Regions from separate parts of the Shewanella sp. M16 genome, predicted to be linked through region 2. Evidence: predicted binding sites of a transcription regulator. Region 2 holds the regulator's gene; each other region holds the start of a gene.
The links. The regulator NrdR, encoded in region 2, represses ribonucleotide reductase genes. The targets are predictions, from matches to a motif close to AAACACNANATNTNGTGTTT.
Positions count from the first base shown of each region.

Region 1: nrdA (class 1a ribonucleoside-diphosphate reductase subunit alpha) is a predicted target of NrdR. The motif match lies at 1,857-1,876, and genes of this name have one in related genera.
Region 3: nrdD (anaerobic ribonucleoside-triphosphate reductase) is a predicted target of NrdR. The motif match lies at 2,493-2,512, and genes of this name have one in related genera.

Region 1 covers NZ_JAGTUL010000024.1:40,744-45,000, reverse strand. The annotation lists gene ubiG (bifunctional 2-polyprenyl-6-hydroxyphenol methylase/3-demethylubiquinol 3-O-methyltransferase UbiG) at 145-855, shown strand; gene KFE26_RS15895 (HAD family hydrolase) at 857-1,528, shown strand; gene nrdA (class 1a ribonucleoside-diphosphate reductase subunit alpha) at 2,031-4,257, shown strand, end outside.
Region 2 covers NZ_JAGTUL010000001.1:16,379-20,635, reverse strand. The annotation lists gene ettA (energy-dependent translational throttle protein EttA) at 1-671, opposite strand, end outside; gene glyA (serine hydroxymethyltransferase) at 861-2,114, shown strand; gene nrdR (transcriptional regulator NrdR) at 2,403-2,852, shown strand; gene ribD (bifunctional diaminohydroxyphosphoribosylaminopyrimidine deaminase/5-amino-6-(5-phosphoribosylamino)uracil reductase RibD) at 2,998-4,176, shown strand; gene KFE26_RS00075 (riboflavin synthase) at 4,227-4,257, shown strand, end outside.
Region 3 covers NZ_JAGTUL010000006.1:116,730-120,986, reverse strand. The annotation lists gene nrdG (anaerobic ribonucleoside-triphosphate reductase-activating protein) at 1-240, opposite strand, end outside; gene nrdD (anaerobic ribonucleoside-triphosphate reductase) at 344-2,461, opposite strand; gene KFE26_RS05960 (hypothetical protein) at 2,723-3,412, opposite strand; gene KFE26_RS05955 (MarR family winged helix-turn-helix transcriptional regulator) at 3,532-4,020, opposite strand; gene KFE26_RS05950 (NADP-dependent oxidoreductase) at 4,167-4,257, shown strand, end outside.

The sequences.
Region 1 (4,257 bases), on a different contig from region 2:
TCGATACGGAGCACAACAATTAACATAAAAGCAGATAACTGCTGAAAATTCACTCAACCACAAGGGCTTAGCTCAGTCGAGCACTTTGTTTATCAAACATAGTCGTTATAATAGCCGCACAATACAGCTTCTTCAGGTAATAGCATGCATCAGAATACCAATGTAGACCCACAGGAAATCGCAAAGTTTGAACGTATGGCCGAAACTTGGTGGGATCTCAACGGCGAATTTAAGCCGCTGCATCTATTAAACCCGCTGCGCTTAAACTATATCGATCAAACCGCTGGCGGTATTTTCGGCAAGAAAGTGCTCGATGTCGGCTGTGGTGGCGGCATTTTGTCTGAAAGCATGGCCCGCATCGGCGCCGAGGTTGATGGCTTAGATATGGGTGATGAGCCCTTAGAAGTCGCCCGCCTACATGCCCTCGAAACGGGCGTGATCATTAATTATGTAAAAAATACTGCCGAGGCCCACAGCCAAGATCATCAAGCCTATTACGATGTGGTGACCTGCATGGAAATGCTCGAACATGTACCCGATCCACAATCTGTGATTAAAGCATGCTGTGACATGGTCAAACCCGGTGGTCATGTGTTTTTCTCCACCATCAACCGCAACATTAAATCCTACGTGCACACCATTTTAGGCGCGGAATATTTGCTAAAAATGCTGCCAGTTGGCACCCACGAGCATAAAAAATTCATTAAGCCTTCGGAGCTGATTGAGCTAGTAGATAATACCGATCTTATCTGTACCGATGCCTTAGGGGTAAGCTACAACCCATTGACGGGCATTTTTAAGTACACGCCTAAGGTTGATGTGAATTACATGATAGCGACGCGTAAGGTTGATTAATATGAGTCTGGCACAGATCAAAGGCGTACTGTTCGATCTCGACGGCACCTTAGCCGATACCGCGCCGGATCTGGTGCAAGCCCTCAATTTAAGTCTTCAAGATGTCGGCATCGCCGCGCAGCCGTTAGCGGCCATGCGCTACGCCGCATCCCACGGCAGTTTTGCCTTAGTCGATGCCGCGATCCCTGATGCGGCAGAAGATCTTCGGTCTCAAGTTCAGCAAGGGCTACTCGCCCACTATCAGCGTATAAATGGCGATCACTGTGCGCTATTTACAGGCATAGCGGCATTACTCGACTGGCTCGAGTTAACTCAGCTGCCGTTTGGGGTGATCACCAACAAGCCTGCGCGCTTTACCCGTCCCTTATTGCGAAAACTGAATTTACACTTGCGTATGCCCGTTATCATTAGTGGCGATTCTACAAAACACCCAAAACCCCACACTGCACCTATGCTGTTAGGCGCACAACAGCTGAACTGTGCTCCAGAATACATTTTGTATCTTGGGGATGCCGAGCGAGATTTGCTCGCGGCCAAGGCTGCTGGCATGTTAGGCGGCGTGGCCCTATGGGGTTATCTGGGCGTGAACGACAAGCCGTTGCAATGGCCAGCGCACGCGCATTTTGCGAGCCCAACTGAGCTACATCAAGCACTAATCGAAGCATTGGCTTAACAACATCAACCAAAAACAGCGCCTACAATGCTCACGAATAAGGCATCCAATACGTAACTTCACTGACGAACATCAGTGTGTCAGCATACTATTTATGACCCACGGAAAAAGTCAGGCGGATAAAAGATCGGCACTCGTGAGCGATCGCGATCTAAAGAAAAGATCGCCTAAAAATCCCCCATGAGTGTGACACGCTAACCTGAAATTGAGCTTCAAGGTTAGTCGTTACTAACGCAAAATTTTATCCTCACGTTATCCACAAGATGTCCCCTGAATTCAGACTTGCAAATAGGGGCAAACCTCACTATCTTGTATCCCATATAATTTAAAACACCATATCTTGTGTATAGGTAACAATCAGACACACTAGAAGCTCGCCGCTTAATTGACTCGTTTTTAACCAGTCAGCTGTATTTAAGGGACGATTATTGATTGTTTTACAAGGATACGTACGGTGATTTTGCTCACCTAAATACATATAAGAACCAAGGCCTATCTCCAAATGAATAGCACTATGACAGTCACAAAACGCTGTGGCGATCGTGAGAATATCGATCTCGAAAAAATACACCGCGTAATTACTTGGGCAGCCAAGGGATTAAAAAACGTTTCTGTTTCGGAAGTTGAACTTCGCTCGCACCTACAGTTTTTCGATGGCATCCCAACCGAAGCTATCCATGAAACCATTATCAAGGCTGCGGCGGATTTAATTTCTCCAGAATCACCGGACTATCAGTTCCTCGCTGCCCGTTTAGCGGTGTTTCATTTGCGTAAGAAGGCCTTCGGTCAGTTTGAGCCGCCCGCATTGTATGCTCACGTGACTAAGTTGGTTGAGCTGGGTAAATACGATCAACACATTTTAAGAGATTACACCCGCGAAGAACTGGATGTGATGGATACCTATATCGACCACTGGCGCGATATGGACTTTTCCTACGCTGCAGTAAAACAGCTTGAAGGCAAATATTTAGTTCAAAACCGTGTGACCCACGAAATCTACGAGAGCGCCCAGTTCCTTTACATTTTGGTTGCGGCTTGCTTGTTTGCCCGTTATCCAAAAGAGACGCGCCTGAAATACGTTAAAGATTTCTATGACGCGGTATCAACTTTTAAACTGTCGCTGCCAACGCCAATTATGGCCGGTGTGCGCACCCCAACGCGTCAGTTTAGCTCTTGCGTACTGATCGAATGTGGTGACAGCTTAGATTCTATCAACGCGACCGCTTCGTCTATCGTGAAATACGTCAGCCAACGTGCGGGTATCGGTATTAACGCCGGTCGTATTCGCGCCTTAGGTAGCCCAATCCGTGGTGGTGAAGCCTTCCACACAGGTTGCTTACCTTTCTATAAGTATTTCCAAACCGCAGTGAAGTCGTGTTCTCAAGGCGGCGTGCGTGGCGGTGCTGCGACCCTGTTCTACCCTATTTGGCACTTAGAAGTCGAATCTCTGCTGGTATTGAAAAATAACCGCGGCGTCGAAGACAACCGTATCCGTCATTTAGACTACGGTGTGCAGTTGAACAAAGTGATGTATCAACGTCTGATCAAAGGCGAGAATATCAGTTTATTTAGCCCATCTGACGTACCTGGCTTGTACGATGCTTTCTTTGAAGATCAAAACGAATTCGAACGTTTATATGTGCAATATGAGCAAGACAGCAACATTCGTAAGAAAACGATAAAAGCAGTTGAGCTGTTTTCACTGATGATGCAAGAGCGTGCTTCAACGGGCCGTATCTACATTCAGAACGTGGATCACTGCAACACTCACAGCCCGTTCGATTCAAAAGTCGCGCCGATCAGACAGTCTAACCTGTGTCTTGAAATCGCCCTGCCGACTAAACCATTGAACAACATCGATGATCCTGAAGGTGAAATCGCGCTTTGTACGCTGTCAGCACTTAACTTAGGTTCTATCAAAGAGTTATCTGATATTGAGCCATTAGCCGACCTCGCCGTACGCGCACTGGATAATCTATTGGATTATCAAGATTACCCTATCAAGGCCGCGCAAATCGCCTCGATGAATCGCCGTACCTTAGGCATAGGCGTGATCAACTTCGCTAACTATTTAGCGAAAAACGGCATGAAGTATTCTGATGGTAGCGCGAACGCTTTAACCCACAGAACCTTCGAAGCGATTCAGTACTATTTACTGAAAGCCTCAATGAATTTGGCCAAAGAGCAAGGTGCGTGTCCGTTATTCCACGAGACCACTTACTCTCAAGGTATTTTGCCAATCGATACCTACAAACGTGGCCTAGATAAAATTTGTGCTGAACCATTGCACTTAGACTGGGAATCACTGCGTAGCGATATCAAGCAATATGGCCTGCGTAACTCGACGCTGTCGGCATTAATGCCTTCAGAAACCTCGTCGCAAATCTCCAATGCGACCAATGGTATTGAGCCACCACGTGGCCTTATCAGCGTGAAATCGAGCAAAGACGGTCAACTAAAACAAGTGGTACCAGATTTCGATACACTGAAAGATAGCTATGAATTGCTGTGGAAAATGCCAAGCAACGACGGTTACTTACAGCTAGTGGGTATTATGCAGAAATTCGTTGACCAAGCGATTTCAGCTAACACTAACTACGATCCTTCACGTTTTGAAGGCCGTAAAGTACCCATGCAAACCCTGCTGAAAGATTTGCTCAATGCTTACAAGTTAGGTGTTAAAACGCTTTACTACCATAACACTCGCGATGGTGCGTCGGATTCACACG
Region 2 (4,257 bases):
TTGTCGAGGAAGTATCTGTCGTGGGTAATCGCGACCACAGTACCAGCATATTCCTGCAGGAAGTGCTCAAGCCACGCCACAGATTCAGCATCCAAGTGGTTGGTGGGTTCGTCCAGTAACAGCATTTCTGGTTTTTCAAGCAGCAAGCGACAAATCGCCACGCGGCGACGTTCACCACCGGATAATACTTCGATTTTCTCATCCCAATCTGGCAGACGCAGGGCGTTGGCGGCGCGCTCAAGGACGTACTCTAAGTTATGGGCATCTTGGGCTTGGATAATGGCTTCGAGTTCGCCTTGCTCTTTTGCAAGGGCGTCGAAATCGGCATCCGGCTCGGCGTAGGCGGCATAAACGGCATCGAGGCGAGTCAGGGCATTTTTTGCCTCTGCTACCGCTTCTTCAATCGCTTCACGCACGGTTTGATTCGGATCGAGTTTAGGTTCCTGCGGCAGGTAACCGATTTTCAATCCCGGCATTGGGCGCGCTTCACCTTCAATTTCGGTGTCAATACCCGCCATAATGCGCAGTAGTGTCGACTTACCTGAACCGTTGAGGCCGAGTACGCCAATTTTGGCGCCGGGGAAAAAGCTTAAAGAAATATCTTTAAGGATCTGCTTCTTAGGCGGAACAATTTTACCCACCCGCAGCATGCTGTAAACAAACTGAGCCATTTTTCTCTATCTTAAGTGACTAATGATGCGGCTAATTCTACTCGATTGCGCGCCGAACTCAACTCGACAATGAGCCAAGTTCAAGCACTATCTGCAGGAATTTCATGTTTCAAATACTGGGATTGTGACCGCGTTCCGAGTAGAATACCGCGCAACCCTACCTATAAGAATTGGCAGCTGGAGTAAGCAATGCTGAAAAAAGATATGAATATCGCAGATTATGATCCGGAACTGTTTAACGCAATTCAGAATGAAACTCTGCGTCAAGAAGAGCATATTGAGCTGATTGCTTCTGAAAACTACACCAGTCCACGCGTGATGGAAGCGCAAGGTTCACAGTTAACCAATAAGTACGCTGAAGGCTATCCAGGCAAGCGTTACTACGGTGGTTGTGAGTATGTGGACGTAGTTGAAACCTTAGCGATTGAACGTGCTAAACAACTGTTTGGCGCAACTTACGCTAACGTACAACCTCATTCAGGTTCACAGGCAAACAGCGCGGTTTACATGGCATTGTTAAAACCTGGCGATACCGTACTGGGCATGAACTTAGCTCATGGTGGTCACTTGACCCACGGTTCACCGGTTAACTTCTCTGGCAAACTGTACAACATCATTCCTTACGGTATCGACGAGTCTGGCAAAATTGACTACGACGAGATGGAACGTATTGCCTTAGAACACAAGCCTAAGATGATGATCGGCGGTTTCTCTGCCTACTCAGGTATCGTTGATTGGGCAAAAATGCGTGAAATCGCAGACAAAATCGGTGCTTATTTATTTGTCGATATGGCACACGTTGCCGGTCTTATTGCTGCGGGCGTTTATCCAAACCCAGTTCCACACGCGCATGTTGTGACATCTACGACCCACAAAACCTTAGCGGGTCCTCGTGGTGGCGTGATCCTGTCAGCTGCTGACGATGAAGACTTGTATAAGAAGTTGAACTCTGCGGTATTCCCAGGCGGTCAAGGTGGCCCATTGATGCACGTTATCGCAGGTAAAGCGGTGGCGTTCAAAGAAGCCCTAGAGCCAGAATTTAAGGTTTACCAACAGCAAGTGGTTAATAACGCTAAAGCTATGGTTGAAGTGTTCCTTGAGCGCGGTTACAAAATTGTCTCTGGCGGAACCAGCAACCACTTAATGTTAGTTGACCTGATTGGTCGTGACTTAACGGGTAAAGAAGCCGATGCCGCCTTAGGTAGCGCTAACATTACCGTGAACAAAAATTCAGTGCCAAACGACCCACGTTCACCCTTTGTGACCTCTGGTGTGCGTATCGGTACGCCAGCTATTACGCGCCGCGGCTTTAAAGAAGCGGAATCGAAAGAGCTGACGGGCTGGATTTGTGACATCCTTGATGATGCAAGCAATCCTGCTGTGATTGAGCGTGTTAAAGGCCAAGTATTGGCACTTTGCGCACGTTTCCCTGTTTACGGCTAATTTGCCTATGCATCTACGCTTAGTAGATGAAGGGCAGAGATTGATCGCCGACTGACTTGATACTTATCACATCAGGTATTTAGCATCAGGCACTTAACATCAAGTAGTTAACATTAGGTTGTTAAGCTCAGGTAGTTAACCTCAGCCCATAAATAGGATAAAATCCCATGGCCGCATCTTGCGGCCATTTTTATTGGTAAAATCTTAGGCTTAAATCCATTGCGTTTGACTGAGATTTAACAGGTAAACCCATTAACGCTTTACGACCATTCACTGGCAGGAGGCTCAATGCATTGTCCATTTTGTAGCGCGACAGATACTAAAGTCATCGATTCCCGATTAGTGGCAGAAGGCCACCAAGTGCGCCGTCGCCGAGAATGCACCGAATGTCATGAAAGATTTACCACCTTCGAAGGCGCCGAATTAGTCATGCCTAGGGTGATTAAGCGTGATGGTTCACGCCAACCCTTCGATGAAGAAAAACTCCAAGGTGGCATGTTGCGCGCCGTTGAAAAACGCCCCGTGTCTATGGATGAAATCGAGCAAGCGCTTAGCAAAATCAAGTCAACCCTGCGCGCCACTGGCGAGCGGGAAGTGCCGTCAGAAATGGTGGGTAACTTAATGATGGAGCAATTGATGAGCCTAGATAAAGTCGCCTACATACGTTTCGCTTCTGTGTACCGCGCCTTCGAAGACGTGTCTGAATTTGGCGAAGCCATCGCCAAGCTACAAAAGTAGTTATTCGATTTTTGTGGCTAGTCTATCGGTGTTTAGTTGCGCTAGCTTTAAAAGAGGCTTTTGATTAATAGCTTCTGCAAGACAGGTTTTAAAAACAGATTTGCAAGACTGGTGAAAGCCGAAACCTTTAACAACAGGGTTGAACATGAGCTTGAACATAAGTTGGTCCGTACTCGATACCCAAATGATGAGCCGCGCGATTCAATTGGCGCGCAAAGGCTTTTACACCACTAGACCCAATCCCAGTGTGGGCTGCGTTATCGTTAAAGATAACCAAATCATTGGTGAAGGTTATCATCAAAAAGCGGGTGAGCCCCACGCCGAAGTGCATGCGCTACGTATGGCTGGCGAACGCGCCCGCGGCGCAACGGCCTATGTCACTTTAGAGCCCTGCAGCCATTATGGCCGCACGCCGCCCTGCGCCTTGGCGCTGATCAATATTGGCGTTAAACGTGTGGTGGTCGCGGTGGAAGATCCTAATCCGCAAGTAGGTGGTCGTGGCATTCAAATGCTGCGTGACGCTGGTATTGAAGTGGATGTGGGATTACATCGCGATGAAACCTATGCCTTGAATTTAGGCTTTATGAAGCGGATGGAATCGGGTTTACCCAGAGTTACAGTAAAATTGGCTGCGAGTCTCGATGGTAAAACCGCGCTGTCTAACGGTGTGTCTAAATGGATAACCGGTCCAGAATCTCGTCGCGACGTGCAGCGATTACGTTTACGTTCTTGTGCACTGGTCACGGGAATTGAAACCATACTGGCGGACGATCCCTCACTCAATGTGCGTTATCAGGAACTTGGCAGCTTAAAAGACAGTGTAACCGAGGCGCAATTACTGCAGCCATTAAGAGTGATACTCGACAGTCGCGCCCGTTTGCCGTTATCGGCCGCCTGCTTGGCTATCGTATCGCCCATACTCTTGGTCTCGACCGTGGCTTATTCCGCAGAGTTTCAAGCACAATTGCCCTCCCATGTGAGTTGCCTCGTGTTACCTGCAATTGCAGGTCGCGTCTCATTGCCTGAACTATTAAGCTATTTAGGCCAAAGCTGTAATCACGTGCTGGTGGAAGCGGGTGCAACCTTAGCGGGCGCATTTTTAGCGCAGGGGCTTGCCGATGAGTTAGTGCTGTACCAAGCGATGAAAATCCTCGGTGGGTATGGGCGTAATCTGCTGCAATTGCCCGATTATCAAACCATGGCACACATTCCTGCACTAATTTTGGTAGATGAGCGCAAATTAGGGCTAGATACCCGTTTAACTTTGAGCGTTATGCTTGATACCTCTTTATCTAAATCGAATTGGAGCAAGATAACCGTTTAACCTTGAGTCTTATGCCTTATTACTTCTTTATTTAATTAAGTGAGTTAACCATGTTTACTGGGATTATTGAAGCCGTTGGCA
Region 3 (4,257 bases), on a different contig from region 2:
GACAGGCAATAAAGGATCTCCGCCCGAAAGCGATAAACCACGGCGCACAATCCGCTGATCATTAAGATCGGCAATAATCCTATCTTCCATCGTCCTATCAAACACATGCCCAGAACGGGGATCCCAAGTACTTTGATTGTAACAACCGCGGCACTGGTGCTCACAGCCAGAGACAAATAAGGTCGCACGCGTACCTGGGCCATTGACCACATCGATAGGGAAATACTGATGGTAATTCATTGATGGTTACTCACAGTGCATTTCATCTTTTAACATTGGTACTTATCCCATGGCACCATTGATGCCACGGAATAAGTCTAACAGGCAGAATAAGGTAATAGTGTTACAAGTGTTTGATCCTGCGTTTTACTTCTTCTTGCTTGCCATAATTAAAAGGCCGCGCATCAGGACTGCCTAAGTAACCGCACACACGGCGCGTCACAGAAACCCGACTAGGTTCATGATTGCCACACTTAGGGCAAGTGAACCCTTTACTGGTACAACTAAATTCGCCGGTAAAGCCACAGTCATAGCATTCATCAATTGGTGTGTTAGTGCCATAGTAAGGCACGCGGCTGTAGCTATAATCCCAGACGTTTTCCAGCGCTTCGAGGTTATGCTGCATATTGGGATATTCGCCATAACAAATAAAGCCGCCGTTCGCGATAGCGGGATATGGCTGTTCAAAATCAATTTTATCGTAAGGATTTACGCTTTTTTCCACATCGAGGTGGAAACTATTAGTGTAATAGCCCTTGTCCGTCACCCCTGTGACTAAGCCAAATTGCTTCGCATCCAGTTTACAAAAACGGCTGCAAAGGCTCTCACTTGGCGTGCTATACAGACTAAAGCCATAACCTGTTTCGGCCTTCCACGCATCGGTAGCCGCTTTAAGATAAGCTACAATAGCAACGGCTTTTTCCCTTAATTGTGCATCATCAAATACATGGGTTTGGGTGCCATAGAGTGCATTCATGGTTTCATGCAAGCCAATGTAACCGAGTGAAATCGATGCGCGGCCATTTTTAAAGATTTGCGCCACATCATCATCGGCCCGTAAACGTACACCACAGGCGCCTTCCATATAAAGGATAGGTGCCACGCGGGCTTTAACACCGTTAAGTCGCTCAATTCGGGTATCTAGTGCTTTACGGGCTAATACCAGTCTGTCATCTAAAATACGATAAAATTCAGCTTCATCGCCATTGGCTTCTAAGGCAATCCGCGGCAGGTTTAAACTGACCACTCCCAAATTATTGCGCCCTTCATGCACAAGCTCGCCATTTTCTTCATAGGTGCCTAAAAAGCTACGGCAGCCCATTGGGGTTTTAAATGAACCGGTAACTTTCTCGACTTGCTCGTAGTTGAGGATGTCGGGATACATGCGCATTGTTGCGCATTTGAGCGCCATCTGTTTTACATCGTAATTGCAATCGCCCGCTTTATGATTAATACCATCGCGAATCGCAAACACTAGCTTAGGGAATACTGCAGTCTTGCGATTTTTACCCAATCCCGCCATCCGCACTTTGAGCATAGATTGCTGAATTAAGCGTGATTCCCACGACGTACCTAAACCAAACCCAAAGGTCACGAACGGTGTTTGGCCATTGGCAGTGTGTAAGGTATTGACCTCATATTCCAAAGACTGGAATGCATCGTGACATTCTTTTTCAGTTTGCGCCGTGGCAAAGGCTTTGGCGTCGGTGATCTTCCAATTCAGGGCAATTTGGTAATGCTTGTCGTAGCTCTTAGCGACAAATGGCGCTAACACTTCATCGATACGGTTGATAGTAGTTCCGCCATAGATATGGCTCGCCACTTGGGCAATGATCTGCGCGGTCACTGCTGTCGCTGTTGAAATAGACTTAGGGGTTTCAATTTCGGCATTACCCATTTTAAAGCCGTGGGTCAACATGCCAGCTAAATCAATCAACATGCAGTTAAACATCGGGAAAAACGGCGAGTAATCTAGGTCGTGGTAATGGATCTCGCCCGCCTCATGGGCAGCGACCACATCCTTTGGCAAAATATGACTCTTGGCGTAATGTTTGGCGACTATGCCCGCGAGTAAATCCCGCTGAGTAGGAATGACTTTTGAATCTTTATTAGCATTTTCATTGAGTAAAGCCGCATTGCTTTGCTCAACTAAACCACGGATTTCGAGGTTGAGTTTACTGGTCGCTTCACGGCACACATCTCTGTCGTGACGGTATTCGATATACACCCGCGCCAGGGACTTGTACGGCCCTTCCATCAGTAAATTCTCAACCGCATCTTGTAGATGGTGGATATCGACTTCTGCTAATGGCGCGACGCTCTGACTGATACACGCTGCCACTGTCGCTGCATAGTCGCCATCCTCTATTCCAACTGAGTTTGCAGCGGCATTCACTGCATCCCGTATCCTTGTTTCATCAAAAGGTGTGCGGCAACCATCACGCTTAATTACGACTGGCATTGTTCAGTTCCTCTCCATCTCGCCTAAAAATTAACACTACATCTAGTGATTTTAAAAGCATAAAACACAATATGTAGAGCATTAGGCTACAATGACGGTAAGGAGTCCATGATCCAGATCATAGTTTTTAGGATGAAATAAAAGAACAAACAAGAACTGCAGCTAGGCCCAATTATCTGAAAATTGCGCCTTGACCTGCTGATTAAACCCAGCTAGTTGAATGCGTGACAATTTGTGTTTATCACGCACTATGGATGTGAATTAACGTTTAGCAAGCGCAAGATAACTACTGAGTTGGCCCGATGCAGATTGATGTGCCCCCATAGATGAAGCGAGTTGCATCATAGATTTTAGCCCCTGCCACTGCTGCTTTTGAGCATCCGTAAGCGGAGGTTCGGAATTCAAATAATCCGTCAATTGGCTAAGGACTTTCGTGGCCTTCTGGGCTAGCACTGGCGACTGAGCATCATCCATATTGGTTAAGACGTTCTTAGCATCAACTAAGGTATTGATAAGAGGATTATTAGGTGATTTTTTAGCTAATGATTTTATTTCATCATCTAAAAAATCTTGCAACGATTGTTTAGTCGGCGTTGTTGTGCTCGGCACTGTAATACCGTTTTTCGATAAACGCTCGAGTTGCACATCCGATAAAATGCCATCTTTTTGTAAGCGCGACACCAATGCGGGAATATCGGCGACGCCAAATTGACCATCGGCAAAAAAATCCTTCGCCATCGATTGAATTTTCTGTGCGCGTTGCGCCCGTGGCGACAGCGCTATCTCATCGGTTTTACCTTTATCGGGTTTGGTAGCATCCGTCTGCGTTTTATTTGTTTCTGTCGTAGTATCGGTTTTAGCCGTGCTCGTCTTTTGGCTATTGGCACCATAAGCATCGGCGATACTGGCACTGCTGCGATTAAGATTAAAGGCATTTAAAATAGAATTCATCGTCAAAAATTCGGCGTCTAAGACTCAATGACGGTTTTAAAGCAAAAACTAAGCCAATCAAGTATTAATCAGTGCAACCCCTGAGTTAATAGCATCACTATGCATAAACTAACTTATATCTAGGACTGTATGTCTTCGATCAAGGCAAGACATTGCCGCCTTAGTAAATCGAGTGCCTCAGCGTCCATCTGCACTTTATCTAGTAAGGTTTGCTTCAAGGCAAGAGCTTCGTGCCTGATACCCTCTCCTTGACTTGTCAGAGTGATCAGCTTTTTACGCTCATCTTCAACGCAGGCTAATCGCGTAATCAACCCCTTCAACTCTAACCGCTTGACGATTGGCGTTAGGGTTCCCATATCGAGTTTAGTCGCCATTGATAGCTGGGTTTGGCTGCAGCCGTTTTGACGCCACAGGGTTTGCATCACTAAATATTGAGGGAAAGTTAACTCGTATGCCTCGAGTAGAGGCCGATAAGCACGCACTAATGCATTGCTCGCAGAATATAACGCGAAACAAACATTATCGGATAAACAGAGTGGATCGCTAGAAGCTTGGCTATGAGTCTGTTTTGTAGCGTCTAGCTCATGTTGAGGTAAGCAATTCTGCACGTTTAAGCGCCTGTCATTTAAACATAACGCTATCTTATCCGATCTGTCCCACCCCATCTAGTTTGCGCGCAAACTATTTGCATTCAATCTTAAAGCCACGTAGAGTTAACATCATTAGTTTGCGCACAAACAAAAGGTGAGTTTTTATGAAGAGTATGACTGAAACCCGTGAAATCCATCTAGCTAGTCGCCCAGAAGGCATGCCTACGGCACAGAACTTTACTTTAGTAAATAAAG